Regions from separate parts of the Arthrobacter sp. Z4-13 genome, predicted to be linked through region 3. Evidence: predicted binding sites of a transcription regulator. Region 3 holds the regulator's gene; each other region holds the start of a gene.
The links. Region 3 encodes HrcA, which represses chaperone genes, less so after heat shock. Its sites were predicted from a motif close to TTNGCACTCGNNNNNNNCGAGTGCNAA; they were not measured.
Positions count from the first base shown of each region.

Region 1: groES (co-chaperone GroES) is a predicted target of HrcA. The motif match lies at 2,341-2,367, and genes of this name have one in related genera.
Region 2: groL (chaperonin GroEL) is a predicted target of HrcA. The motif match lies at 2,674-2,700, and genes of this name have one in related genera.

Region 1 covers NZ_CP096459.1:2,718,902-2,723,640, forward strand. Annotated here, with positions in the region: gene groL (chaperonin GroEL) at 204-1,814, opposite strand; gene groES (co-chaperone GroES) at 1,891-2,184, opposite strand; gene M1E07_RS14275 (DMT family transporter) at 2,410-3,345, shown strand; gene M1E07_RS14280 (hypothetical protein) at 3,270-3,644, opposite strand; gene M1E07_RS14285 (THUMP-like domain-containing protein) at 3,698-4,739, shown strand, end outside.
Region 2 covers NZ_CP096459.1:699,800-704,538, reverse strand. Annotated here, with positions in the region: gene M1E07_RS05190 (ABC transporter substrate-binding protein) at 1-759, shown strand, start outside; gene groL (chaperonin GroEL) at 871-2,499, opposite strand; gene M1E07_RS05180 (ABC transporter substrate-binding protein) at 2,781-4,013, opposite strand; gene M1E07_RS05175 (cold-shock protein) at 4,058-4,264, opposite strand; gene M1E07_RS05170 (LytR C-terminal domain-containing protein) at 4,446-4,739, opposite strand, start outside.
Region 3 covers NZ_CP096459.1:2,047,326-2,052,064, reverse strand. Annotated here, with positions in the region: gene M1E07_RS11160 (DUF3097 domain-containing protein) at 23-877, opposite strand; gene hrcA (heat-inducible transcriptional repressor HrcA) at 1,055-2,068, shown strand; gene dnaJ (molecular chaperone DnaJ) at 2,148-3,275, shown strand; gene M1E07_RS11145 (16S rRNA (uracil(1498)-N(3))-methyltransferase) at 3,278-4,060, shown strand; gene M1E07_RS11140 (GerMN domain-containing protein) at 4,080-4,739, opposite strand, start outside.

The DNA.
Region 1 (4,739 bases), 670 kb from region 3:
TGGAGGGTTACCTCATCTACTGCAAAACGTGATGGCGCGTTGCTCGATTTGCTGCAGGACGTGATGGCGGGTCCCAAATGCGGGCCGACAGCACAAAAAACCGGCCCAGCGGATGCTGGACCGGTTTTTTGTGACCTCAGGGCTGGGCCCACGCCGGCGAGGGACCCGAGTCGAGCGAAGCAAGACTTGGGAGCCGGTGGGGATTAGTGGCTGTGGCCTGCGTGCTCGTCTTCCTCGGCAGGCTTCTCCACAACGAGGGTCTCAGTGGTGAGAACCAGTGCAGCGATGGAGGCTGCGTTGCGGAGGGCTGCGCGGGTGACCTTGACCGGGTCGATGACACCGGCGGCGATCAGGTCTTCGTACTCGCCCGACTTGGCGTTGAAGCCGTTGTTGGTTTCGAGTTCGGCAACCTTGGCGGTGATGACGTAGCCATCGAAGCCGGCGTTCTGGGCGATCCAGCGCAGCGGCTGGACCAGCGCGCGGCGGACAATGCCCACAGCAGCGGCGGCGTCGCCTTCGAGTGCCTTTACGGCGGGGTCCTCGTCGAGGGCCTTCAATGCGTGGATCAGTGCGGAACCGCCACCGGCCACGATGCCTTCTTCGAGGGCAGCGCGGGTGGAGGACACTGCATCTTCGATGCGGTGCTTCTTTTCCTTCAGCTCAACCTCGGTGGCTGCGCCGACCTTGATCACGCCGATGCCGCCTGCGAGCTTGGCCAGGCGTTCCTGCAGCTTTTCCTTGTCCCAGTCGGAATCGGTGCGGGTCAGCTCGGCACGGAGCTGGGCAACGCGTGCAGCCACGTCTTCGGCCGAACCTGCGCCGTCAACGATGGTGGTGTTGTCCTTGGTGACCGTGATGCGGCGGGCAGTGCCCAGCACCTCAAGGCCCACGGTGTCCAGGCTCAGGCCCAGTTCCGGGGAGACAACCTGTGCACCGGTGAGGGTGGCGATGTCCTGCAGCATGGCCTTGCGGCGGTCGCCGAAGCCGGGAGCCTTGACGGCGACGACGTTCAGGGTGCCGCGGATGCGGTTGACGATCAGCGTGGACAGGGCCTCGCCGTCGACGTCTTCAGCGATGATGAACAGCGGCTTGGAGCTCTGCAGCGCCTTTTCCAGCAGCGGCAGGAATTCCTGGACGGAGGAGATCTTGCCCTGGTTGATCAGGATGAGGGCGTCCTCGAGGACTGCTTCCTGGCGTTCCGCGTCGGTGACAAAGTACGGGGACAGGTAGCCCTTGTCGAACTGCATGCCCTCGGTGAGGACCAGTTCGGTCTGCGTGGTGGAGGACTCCTCGATGGTGATCACACCATCCTTGCCAACCTTGCCGAATGCCTCGGCAAGGAGCTCGCCAACCTCTTCGCTTTGGGCGGAGATGGCTGCAACGCTGGCCACCTGGGTGCCTTCAACGGGGCGGGCGTTTTCCAGCAGGCGGGCGGCGACGGCTTCAACCGAAACTTCGATGCCGCGCTTGATCTGGCCGGGAGCGGCGCCTGCCGCTACGTTGCGCAGGCCTTCCTTGACCAGGGCCTGGGCCAGGACCGTGGCGGTGGTGGTGCCATCGCCGGCAACATCGTTGGTCTTGGTGGCAACTTCCTTGGCCAGCTGCGCGCCAAGGTTCTCGTACGGGTCGTCCAGCTCAACTTCGCGGGCGATGGTGACGCCGTCGTTCGTGATGGTGGGAGCGCCCCACTTCTTGTCCAGGACGACGTTGCGGCCGCGCGGGCCGAGCGTCACCTTGACGGTGTTGGCGAGCTTATCGATGCCGGCTTCAAGAGACCGGCGGGCAGCGTCATTAAACGCAAGCTGCTTTGCCATGGTTTTGTCCTTTCAAGACAGAACCCCGCGCAGCTGACCAGCAGAATGCAAGACCAGCGGCACGGGGATCCGGGAGTTACTTTACGACGATCGCCAGGACGTCGCGGGCGGACAGTACGAGGTACTCGGTGCCGCCGGTCTTGACTTCGGTTCCGCCGTACTTGGAGTAGATGACAACGTCACCGACTGCTACGTCCACCGGGACGCGGTTGCCGTCTTCGAAGCGGCCGGGGCCTACTGCAACAACTTCGCCTTCCTGGGGCTTCTCCTGCGCGGAGTCCGGGATGACCAGGCCGGAAGCCGTGGTCTGCTCGGCTTCGAGCGGGCGGACAACAATACGATCCTCAAGAGGCTTAATAGAGACCGACACTCGGACCTCTCCTTTTCGTCAGCAAATTCGTGGACTGGAAAGCTTTCCGCCCTGGCTGGCAAACCGTCGTCGCGGTGCCGGCAGCAGCCTGGCTGGCAGCTCTTCATGTGTTAGCACCCTCCTAGGGAGAGTGCTAATGAAGACTCTATGTAAGGGTTAGCACTCGGTCAAGGCGAGTGCCAGCGTTTCGTCATTGGAGTACTCGCGTCCGTGTAGATTTGACCGGTGCGAGCTGCCGTTTACCTCATCCTTGCCAACCTTTTCTGGGCCGGAAACTTTGTGGTTGGCCAGGCCGCCATGCGGACCATGGAGCCGCTCCAGCTCACGTTCTGGCGCTGGGTGCTTGCCGCCGTGCCGTTGCTGGTGCTGGCCCACTTTGTGGAGCGGCCGGACTGGCGGGCTGTCCTCCGCCGCTGGCCAATGCTGCTGCTCCTGAGCGCCCTGGGCATGAGCGGGTACACCCTGCTGCTCTACAGCGCCCTGCAGAGCACGTCTGCCCTCAACGCTTCACTGGTCACGGCTGCGAACCCGGCACTGATTATGGTGCTGGCCGTGGTCCTGCTCCGGGACAGGCCGCGCCCTCTTAGCTGGGTGGGGATCGGGCTGGGACTCCTTGGCGTCCTGCTGGTGCTCACCGGCGGCGAACTCCAGCGCCTGTTGACTTTCTCGATCAATAAGGGTGAACTGCTGATCCTCGGGGCCATCACCGTCTGGGGCCTGTACACCATCCTCGCCCGCCGGCTGGGCGTCCCCGCGATCACCTCCACGGCGGTCCAGGTGGCCATGGCGGCCGTTATCCTCAGCCCGCTCGCGCTCGTTACGGGCGCGAGCCTGCCGGAAACCCCTGCCGAGGGCTGGTCCCTCGCGTTCATCGCATTGTTTCCGTCGCTGGGTTCCTACCTGCTCTGGAACCTGGCCCTGAAGCGCACCACGGCGGCCAACGCAGGCAACTACCTGAACCTCATTGCCGTGTTCACCGCCATCATCACCGTAATCCTGGGCCAGCCCATCACTGTTCCGCAGGTCCTCGGCGGCGTCCTGGTTATTTCCGGGGTGCTGCTGACCAGTGCAGGCGGCAGGACGCCTCAGCGTCCCAGGTCGTCGAAGTCGACGTCTTCCGCGCCCTCGCCGTCGCGTGCCGGCGATTTCCGCGCCCGGTAAAGAACCACGGCTGCGGCAGCCGCGGCCAGCAGGGCGAAAACCAGAACGGCGATGCTGCCGGCCCGGGCGCCGTCGTACAGCCCGCGGATGTCCCGCGCTTCCTGGGTGTCACCCGCGATGTCATCACCGCCCACGGAGTAGACAGTGGCATTGAACGTATCCAGGAAGAAGATCACCAACAGGAGCCCGATGCACACCACCGCCACCAGGGATCCGGCGATCAGTGCCGGCCGGGCGAATGTGGCGGGGCCCCTGTCCCGGGTTGGTTCTCTGGACTGGGGGCCTGCGCTCTCTTTCATGGTTTCAACACTATCCGCATCCCGCCAGGCGCCCCTCCACTAGGCTGGAAGGCATGTCTCAAGCTCCCCAGGACCAGATCGCGCCGCTGCTCACCCCCGAGGGTTGGGACCTTTTGGCGTCCTTGGGCCCCTACCAGGAGGACAAGTCGTTCGAGCTCAACTCAGCCCTGCGCAAGGCCGGGCACTCCCCCGCACTGGTCTCCGCGGTCCTGACCCAGTCCCGGCTCCGCACCCGGGCTGAGGCAAAGTTCGGTGAGTTCGCCCGCAGCATGCTGTTCACCCAGGCAGGCCTGGAGCAAGCAACCAGGCTCAGCGTGGCCGCGCGCCACGCCCAGCGGTTTGCAGAGGCCGGAATCAGCCACGTAGCGGACCTGGGCTGCGGCCTGGCCGCCGACTCGCTGGCGCTGGCGTCGATGGACATCAAAGTCACAGCGGTGGAGATGGACGAAACCACTGCAGCCTGCGCCACGGTGAACCTCATCCCCTTTTCCAATGCCACGGTGGTCCACGCAGATGCCACCGCCGTTCCGTTGGAGGGTATCGACGGCGTCTGGCTGGACCCTGCCCGGCGGGTCACCTCCACGTCCGGCACCAAGCGCATCTGGGACCCCGAGGCCTTCTCTCCACCGTTGTCCTTTGTTCAATCCGTGGCGGCGTCCGGCCGGGCAGTCGGAGTGAAGATGGGGCCGGGAATGCCCCATGACTCCGTGCCGGCTGGCTGTGAAGCGCAGTGGGTTTCCGTGTCCGGCGATGTCACCGAGGTGGCGCTGTGGTTCAACTCCGTACAGCGCCCCGGCATCCGCCGGGCAGCGCTGGTTCTGGGTTCCGGAGGTGCGGCCGAGATCACCAGCGGCGAGGATTTCGGCGCGGGTCCCGCCGCCCCGGTGGGTCCGGTGGAGGGCTACCTGTACGAGCCCGACGGTGCCGTGATCCGCGCTGGGCTGGTGGCCGACGTCGCGCTGCAGCTGGGCGGGCAGTTGGTGGATGAACACATCGCCTATATCTGCGCCCCGAAGCTGGTGGACACTCCCTTCGCCCGGGCCTACAAGGTCCTGGACGTCATGCCGTACAACGTCAAGGCACTCAAGGCGTGGG
Region 2 (4,739 bases), 1.3 Mb from region 3:
TCCAAGATCAGCGCCGCTGGAGACGGGAAGAACTATGGCGCTGCATACGGCAGCAATGAGGCTGACCTGATCATTTGGCTGCGCCAGCACGGCGAGAACCTCTACTCAGGGGACGGCAAGCTGGACTTCGACACCGCCACGGCCGCGTCCTTCTGGGAGCGCCTGAAGGAGCAGCGTGATTCGAAGGCGAGCCCGCAGGCCACCGTCGCCACCGAAGACGCCGGAGCAGGGCTTGAGGAAAGCCTCTTCGGCACCAACAGGGTGGGCATGGCGTGGTGGTGGACCAACCAGCTCGGCTCACTGGAGGCGACCACCGGCAGCAGCATCAAAATGCTCCGTGCGCCCAGCAACGACGGCTCTTCGGCAGGCAACGGCATGTACTACAAGCCCACCATGTTCTGGTCAGCTTCTTCACGGTCCAAGCACCCGGAAGCCGCCGCCACCTTCATCAACTACCTGGCCAACAGCCCTGAAGCCGGAGCCATCCTGATGACGGACCGGGGCGTACCCACCAACCCGGAGATCGTTGAAAGCATTACTCCTGCCCTGAAGCCTGCGGACACCACCGTGGTCAGCTTCCTGAAGAACATCGCCCCCGACATGAAGGAAGCACCGCCCGTTCCCCCGGTGGGCGCCGGCAGCGTGCAGAACGTCATCAAGCGGTACACCGATGAGGTCCTCTACGACCGTCTCACGCCGCAGGCAGCCGCAGAAGCATTCAAAAAGGAAGTTGAAGGAATGCTGGCCGGCGCCAGGTAACAGCGCCAGCGCAACCGCCGGGACCGATCAAAGGATCCGGGCATAAAAAATGCGGCCCCTCGGGAGGGGGCCGCATTTTTTGTTTTGCGGGACAGGCCCTGCAGGGGAAGCCTAGAAGCCGCCCATGCCGCCCATGTCGTCGCCGCCGCCAACCGGAGCGGCGTTCTTCTCCGGCTTGTCAGCCACGACTGCTTCGGTGGTGAGGAACAGGCCGGCAATGGAAGCCGCGTTCTGCAGGGCAGAGCGGGTTACCTTGACGGGGTCGTTAACACCGGCGGCCAGCAGGTCGACGTATTCGCCGGTTGCGGCGTTCAGGCCGTGGCCGGCGGGCAGGCCGCGGACCTTGTCGACTACAACACCCGGCTCCATGCCGGCGTTGAAGGCGATCTGCTTCAGCGGTGCATCGATGGCAACGCGGACGATGTTCGCGCCCGTTGCCTCGTCACCGGAAAGCTGCAGGTTGGCGAATGCCTTGGCGCCAGCCTGGATGAGGGCCACGCCGCCACCGGCTACGATGCCTTCTTCAACGGCAGCCTTTGCGTTGCGCACTGCGTCTTCGATGCGGTGCTTGCGCTCCTTGAGCTCAACCTCGGTTGCGGCTCCGGCCTTGATGACTGCCACGCCGCCGGCCAGCTTGGCCAGGCGCTCCTGCAGCTTCTCGCGGTCGTAGTCGGAATCCGAGTTCTCGATTTCGGCGCGGATCTGCGAGACGCGGCCGGCGATCTGGTCGGCGTCGCCGGCACCTTCGACGATGGTGGTCTCATCCTTGGTGACAACAACCTTGCGTGCCTTGCCCAGGAGTTCCAGGCCGGCAGTCTCCAGCTTGAGGCCAACTTCCTCGGCGATGACCTGGCCACCGGTGAGGACGGCAATGTCGGCAAGCTGCGCCTTGCGGCGGTCGCCGAAGCCCGGGGCCTTGACGGCGACGGACTTGAAGGTGCCGCGGATCTTGTTGACGATCAGCGTGGCCAGGGCCTCGCCCTCGATGTCCTCGGCGATGATCAGCAGCGGCTTGTTGGACTGCATGACCTTTTCGAGGACAGCAACCAGTTCCTTGACGTTGGAGATCTTGGAGTTGACGATCAGGATGTACGGATCCTCAAGGACCGTTTCCTGGCGCTCAGTGTCGGTGACGAAGTAGGCGGAGATGTAGCCCTTGTCGAAGCGCATGCCTTCGGTGAGCTCAAGCTCCAGGCCGAAGGTGTTGGACTCCTCGACCGTGATGACGCCTTCCTTGCCCACCTTGTCCAAGGCTTCGGCGATGAGGGCACCGATTTCGTCGTCACCGGCGGAGATGGAAGCCGTAGCGGCGATCTCTTCCTTGGTTTCGATTTCCTTGGCGGAGTTCAGCAGCTCGGCCGTAACGGCCTCGACTGCCTTTTCGATGCCGCGCTTAAGGGACAGCGGGTCGGCGCCGGCAGCAACGTTGCGCAGGCCTTCCTTCACCAGTGCCTGCGCCAGCACGGTAGCCGTGGTGGTGCCGTCGCCAGCGACGTCATCGGTCTTCTTGGCAACTTCCTTGACCAGCTCGGCGCCGATCTTCTCGTAAGGATCGTCCAGCTCGATCTCCTTGGCGATGGAAACACCATCGTTGGTGATCGTGGGGGCGCCCCACTTCTTCTCGAGGACGACGTTGCGTCCACGCGGGCCGAGGGTGACCTTAACGGCGTCGGCGAGGGTGTTCAGGCCCCGCTCAAGGCCGCGGCGTGCCTCTTCATCAAATGCAATGATCTTGGCCATAACGGCAATAGTCCTTTCGGGACAGTCGTTAAGATTGAACCTTCGCTGCAGTGCCCGCGACGGACGATCCTTGACCGTTGGCCTCTGTATGCCTCCGGCTGCGGATCTCACTCCAGTTAGGTGTTTCTTCGCTCGTCGACCGGTGCAGAGCCCGCTGGCCGGAACCAGCTTTGCTTAGCAGTCGGTGCGTCAGAGTGCTAACTCAATAATTAGCACTCCCCACGTGAGAGTGCAAGCGAAAGAAGACGGAATGCGGTGGCGCCGGGGAGCAGGGGCGAGGTTCAGTCCGAAGCCCGCCCCGCCGTCTCCAGGCCGCTCCGTGCGGGAATATTGTCGGCTCCGTACCTGAAGACGGTGAAAGTGCCCGTGGTGATGTCTCCGTTGTCGTCGAAAGCAATCTGCCCTGACTCGCCGTCGTAATTGGCATCCGGCCCGGTTTTCAGGCGTGTCAGGCAGTCCTTGTAGGACAGGCAGGGTTCCGCTGCCCCGTCCCCCGCTGAACCCTCCGCGGCTCCTCCCGAAACACCGATCAGGTTGGCGGCAATTGACCGGCCGGCGTCGTCCTGGGCCGTTGCAGCGGCCAGGGCAGCAACGGTCACTGCGTCATAGGCTTCGGCGGCGAAAGACAGGTCCTTCAACGCGGGGTCCACCGCCAGGAGCTTCGCCTGGAAACCGGCGTCCGGAAGCTGTCCGGGAACCACGGCCCGGGCGCCCTCCAGGTACCCCGCTGCCAGGCCCGAACCATAGCGGCCGAAGGCGCCGTCGCTGAGGATGAGCTGCTTCCCGTCAACACCCGAGTTGGCCAGCTCCGCGAGGGCGCCCTGCGCACCATCGCGGGCTATGACAATAACGGCGCCTGGTCCAGCCTTACCGGCGACATCGGCCGCGCTGCCCGCGTCGCCCGGCTTGAAGCCGGCACTGGCCAGCACGTCCACGCCCGCCTGTTCGGCAGAGGCGGCGACCGCGTCCGAAAGGTCCTTGCCGTAGGAACCCTCCTGGTACAGCACCGCGACCGACGTGGCGCCGGCGTCCCTGGCCAGCTTCACCAGGACGGGACCCTGCGCGACGTCGGCCGGTGCGGTCCGAAAGTAATAGCCGCCGCTGCTGATACTGCTGAGCCCAACGGCAGTGTTGGCGGGCGAGATCAGCGGCGTGCGGGAACGGGAGAGGACATCGATCGCCGCTGCGGCGTGGCTTGAATCGGTGGGGCCGATGACGACGTCCGCCTTTGCGGCGACCAGCGCCTGGGCCTGCTCCGCGGCACCCTGCCCAGCGTCGGCGGGAAGGAGCTCCACCGGCCTCCCCTTGTGGCCGCCGGCCGCATTGATTTCCTGCACGGCGAGCTTGGCGGCGGCAAGTTGCGGGGCATTCAGGAAGGCGTTTTGGCCGGTATTGTCCAGGATCAGTCCCACGCGAAGGCTGCCGTCACCGGAAGCCTCTGCCGCTTCCACCCGGGCATTGCCGGTGGTCCCCGAACAGGCGGTCACGGCCAGGGCAGAGCACAGGGCAGCCATTGAAAGCGCCCGGGAGACGTTTGCAGGGCGGCGGTTCAGATCATTCACTCGGCGGGCCGGACGCTTTCAGCCTGCGGACCCTTCTCGCCTTCGCCCACTTCGAGCTCCACCCGCTGGCCCTCATCCAGGGCCCGGTAACCTTCACCCTGGATGGCCGACCAATGGACAAAGATGTCATCGCCGGAGCCGTCAACGGTGATGAAGCCGTAGCCCTTTTCAGCGTTGAACCATTTGACGGTTCCCTGTGCCATGCTGACCACTCTTTCCGTTGTGTCCGGGTGCCCACGCCGCTGTGTGCCGACCGGCTCCAACCGCACCTAAAAATCACTCTAGCCAATGCCTGACCGGGGCCGCCCGGATGCGGCGGGACCGCCCACAAAAGTTATTCAGGCGTAACCCCCCACACGGGATGCGGCCACAGCGGCCCAGCGTTTACACGTAGCCGGGCCCCAGCACTACAACCAGCGGCACCTGGAACCCGCTGCTGTCCACCACCGTGGGAATGCCGAGCAGCGCCGCCAGGGCCTGCGCGCTGGGCAACTGTTCTGCCCCTTGGTAGTAGACAACGGAGGCCTGCTGCGGGGCCCCCGCCCAGTTGCCCACCTCCCCCAGCGTCCAGCCGTCGGCCTGGACCGTTCCACCAACGCGGCCGGCAAGTCCTGCCGTTCCGGCAGCGTTATAGATGGCGACGCTTTGCGTCTTGTCGATGAGTACGGGAGCGGCGGT
Region 3 (4,739 bases):
GTGAATCTGGCGCGCCAAGTGTTCAGGGGACGGTAAGGAAGTCGATGACTTCCTCCACCCTGCCCAGCAGCGACGCCTCCAGGTCCGCGTAACTCCGGACGGCGCCCAGAAGCTTCTGCCAGCCGAGGCCAATGTCCTCTTTGGTCTCGTGCGGCCAGCCGAAGGCTGCGAGGATGCCGGTCTTCCAGTCCTGCCCGCGCGGTACTACCGGCCATTTCTCGATACCCAGGACAGCCGGCCGGATCGCCTGCCACACGTCAACATAGGGGTGTCCCACGATGAGCACGTTTCCCGCGGCCCCGGGAGAGGCCATCACCGATTCGGCGATGCGGGACTCCTTTGAGTCGGGCACCAGATGGTCGACGAGTACCCCCAGGCGCCGGCCCGGGCCGGGTTTGAAATCGGCCACAGCAGCAGTGAGGTCGTCAATGCCGTGGAGGGGTTCGACGACGATACCTTCCACCCGGAGGTCATCTCCCCACACCTTCTCGACCAGTTCGGCGTCGTGCTTTCCCTCCACCCAGATGCGGCTCGCCTTGGCAACCTGGGCTCTCTGCCCTGCCACACGGACAGAGCCCGACGCCGTCCGGCCGGGGGCGGTGCCCGTGCCTGCCGCCGGCCGCGGGGCGGGCGGCAGCAGGCGGATTGCCTGGCCTTCGAGGAGGAATCCGAATCCCAGCCGGAAGGACCGTGACTTGCCGCGGCGGTCCTCCAGGGCCACCACATGCATGCCTCCCGATTTCTCCACCCGGGTCACCGCGCCTACCCAGCCGGACTGGACGTCCTCCAGCACCATGCCACGCTCCACGGGTACCTCGGGCAGTTTCGTCCGTGAAGGTGCGGACAGGTCCTGGGCTCCCCAGTTCTGGTAATGCATGGAATCACTCCGCCTCACGCTCGGTCACGGCCCCGAATTTCCGCCCGGAGCGGTACCAATGCTAACAACGGGGAGAGTCATAATAGACTGTTAGCACTTAGGCATGTCGAGTGCTAACCCCTGTAGAGACACGGTGCGGGCGGAACGGCTGCCCTGAACCCTGGATGGAGGTGGAGTGTGAGCGAGCCACGGAAACTGGAAGTACTGCGGGCAATCGTGGAGGACTACGTCCACTCCCGGGAGCCCGTGGGGTCCAAGGCCCTGGTGGAGAGGCACCATCTCGGCGTTTCCAGCGCAACCATCCGCAATGACATGGCCGCGCTTGAAGACGAGGGACTGATCACCGCCCCGCACACCAGTGCAGGCCGCATCCCCACGGACAAGGGCTACCGGCTCTTCGTCGACCAGATTTCCGCGGTAAAGCCCTTGTCCCAAGCGGAGCGGCGGGCCATCCAGTCACTGCTGGAAGGTGCGGATGACCTTGACGACGTCCTGGAGCGCACCGTCCGGCTCCTGTCGCAACTGACAAACCAGGTGGCGGTGGTCCAGTATCCGCACCTCAACCGGGCACTGGTCCGTCACATCGAATTTGTTCTCCTTGCCCCGCGCAAGGTGCTGGTGGTGCTGATTGCCAACAGCGGCAAGGTTGAACAACGGGTCATCGACGTCGGGCAGGACCTGGCGGATGACGCCATCGCTGCGCTGCGTGGCCGGTTCCTCGGGTCACTCGCCGGAACTCCCTTGGCCCAGCTTGGACAGTCCCTCACGGGAGTGGTGTCCGGCGTCGCCCCCGGACAGCGGCAGGCAGCCCAGGCGCTGGCGCATGGGCTTGAGGGTTTGGCCCACAGCAGCCGCGAGGACCGCATGGTAATGGCCGGCACGGCCAACCTGGCCCGTTCAAACGTTGACTTTCCGCTGAGCATCGGGCCGGTGCTGGAGGCCCTCGAGGAGCAGGTGGTGATGCTGCGCCTGCTGAGCGAGATGGCCCAGGACCATCGCGGAGTGGCCGTGAGCATTGGCCGCGAAAACCCCTACGACGGTCTGGCGGAGGCTTCCGTCGTAGCTACGGGCTATGGTCCCGACAGCGTCGCCAAGATTGGCGTGCTGGGTCCCACCAGGATGGACTACCCCACCACCATGGCGGCGGTCAGGGCTGTGGCCCGTTACCTGTCACGGATTTTGGGACCCTGACCGCAGTACGGCGCCGAAAGGCGCACAGCAGTGTATGCAGTACGACTGCAGGCAGAACAACAAGGAAGAGATACGAACTTTGAGCAGCCACTACGAAGTCCTTGGAGTCGCACCGGATGCCACCGGGGAAGAGATCAAGAAGGCCTACCGCAAGCTGGCCCGGACCCTTCACCCGGACGTCAATCCCGGTGAGGATGTTGCGGACCGCTTCAAGGCAGTGACCCACGCCTACGAAGTTCTCTCGGACCCCCAGAAGCGGCGGGTCTATGACACCACAGGCAACGAGAACGGCACGGACAACGGGTTCGGCGGCGGAGCGTACGCCGGGCAGGGCTTCGCGTTCCAGGACATCTTTGACACCTTCTTCGGCGCCGGTGGCACCACCGGCCCAGCATCGAGGGTCCGGCGCGGGCAGGATGCGCTCATCAGCGTCCGGATCGAGCTCCGTGACGCCGTGTTCGGGGTCAACAAGAAGCTCGAGGTGGACACGGCAGTGGTTTGCCCCACCTGTGAGGGCTCGTGCTGCCGTCCCGGAACCCACCCTGAGCGCTGCGATATCTGCGGCGGCAGCGGCCAGGTCCAGCGCGCCGTGCGTTCCATCCTCGGCCAGGTGATGACCGCCGCGCCGTGCGGCACCTGCGAAGGTTTTGGAACCGTCATCAAGGACCCCTGCAACGAGTGCAGCGGGCAGGGCAGGATCCGCAGCCGTCGTTCCCTGACCATCAAGGTTCCTGCAGGCGTGGCCACCGGGACGCGCATCCAGCTTTCCGGCCAGGGCGAAGCCGGTCCCGCCGGCGGCCCGGCCGGCGACCTCTACGTGGAGATCCGCGTCAACAACGACGCCACCTACGTCCGGGAAGGTGACGACCTGCACGCTACCCTGAACATCCCCATGACGGCAGCTGCCCTGGGAACCGACGTGACCCTGGAGACCTTCGACGGCGCCCAGGACATCGATGTCAAGGCCGGCACCCAGTCCGGAGAAATCATTACCCTGCGCGGCCTGGGTGTTACCCACCTGCGCGGGTACGGCCGCGGCGACCTGAAGGTCCATCTGCAGGTCGAGACGCCGGCGAGGCTCGATCCGGCGCAGGAAGACCTGTTGCGCCAGCTTGCCAAACTCCGCGGCGAGCAGATCACGGAGGGCAAGCTTGCTGCCAGCGGCGGCATGTTCGCCAAGCTCCGGGACCGGCTCGGTAATCTGTAGCGGTGAGCAACCCCGTCTTTTTCACCGCGCCCGGGTCTTTGGACCGGGTGGTGCCGGAAGGGATCTTTGTCCTCGAGGGACCCGAGGCGCGCCACGCGGTTACGGTTAAGCGGCTCGCTCCGGGCGAGGCGGTGGACATAGTGGACGGCGCCGGCACCAGGATGAGCGGCAAGGTTACCGCCGCTTCCTCCTCCGGACTCGAAGTGGAATGCGCATCTGTTGTTGTTGAGGACCAACCACGCACCAGGCTGGTGCTGGTCCAGGCCCTGGCTAAGGGGGACCGGGACGAGCTTGCGATCGAGACGGCCACCGAACTGGGGATCGACGCCGTCATTCCATGGCAGTCCGAACGTTCCATCGTGCGCTGGAAAGGTGACCGGGCAGCCAGGGCGCACGCAAAATGGCAGTCCGTTGTCACCGCCGCGGCCAAGCAGGCACGCCGTGCCTGGGTCCCCGAGGTGCGGGCCGCCGTCGACACTGCCGGCCTCGCCACCGCCGTGGAGGCGGCCGGCCTTGCTGTTGTCCTTCACGAGGACGCCGTTCGCCCGCTGCGGGCCGTCCTGGAGACGTGGCTGGAAACCGGGCCTTCCGGCGAAGTACAGGAAGTGCTCTTGATCGTCGGACCCGAGGGCGGCATCAGCCAGCGTGAAGTGACAAGGCTGTGCGGCCAGGGTGCCGTGACGGCCCTCCTGGGGCACCATGTGCTGCGCTCATCAACAGCCGGTCCTGCGGCCGTGGTTCTGGCTAGCGACGTCCTTGGCCGCTGGGCCGCGCCGGTACTCTGAGCAGCGGCAAGAGCGGGGGCTAACGGACCCTGAAGCTCCGGGTGTCTTCGCTGCCGTCCTCCTGGCCCTCCGGGTTTGAGGCCTGCGCCACCCGCAACTCGAAGTCACCCTCGGGCAGGGTGAGGGCCAGGGTGAATACCCCCGCCTGGGCCGGATCCGCGGCTGCCGTTGTTTCACCGGTGAGGAAGGGAGTCTTGCTCCCGTCGTCCCCGGACTGCAGGATCTGCCAGCGGAGCTTGCCTCCCGGCACGGTGCTTCGCCCCGTGATCTTGACGCTGCCGTCGGCCACTTCAACGTTTTCCTGGGGGTCGATAATCCATACGGGGGCCACGAGTCCCGATGCGCGGGCCATGGGGGAGCCCAACTGCACGTGGTTGAAGGCGACGTACTCGGTGTGTCCGTCCACGAGGATCCGGACGCGGATCTGCTGCCCGGAGTCGATCAGCCCCGAACTCGCAGCCGCCGCGGTAGCCGTGTAGACCAGCTGCTGGACGGCCCGGGCCGCCATGTCGGCGTCGAGGTTGCTGTTGAAGGCATCCTCCGACAGGTCCACCGTGATGACGTCCTTGCCGGATATGGAGGTGGCCAGCTGGCTGGGGTTCTGCCATGGCGTAAAGAAGTCGGGATCCAGCGGCTTTTCGGACATCATGGCGCGCAGGGCCCGCGTCACAGGATTTTC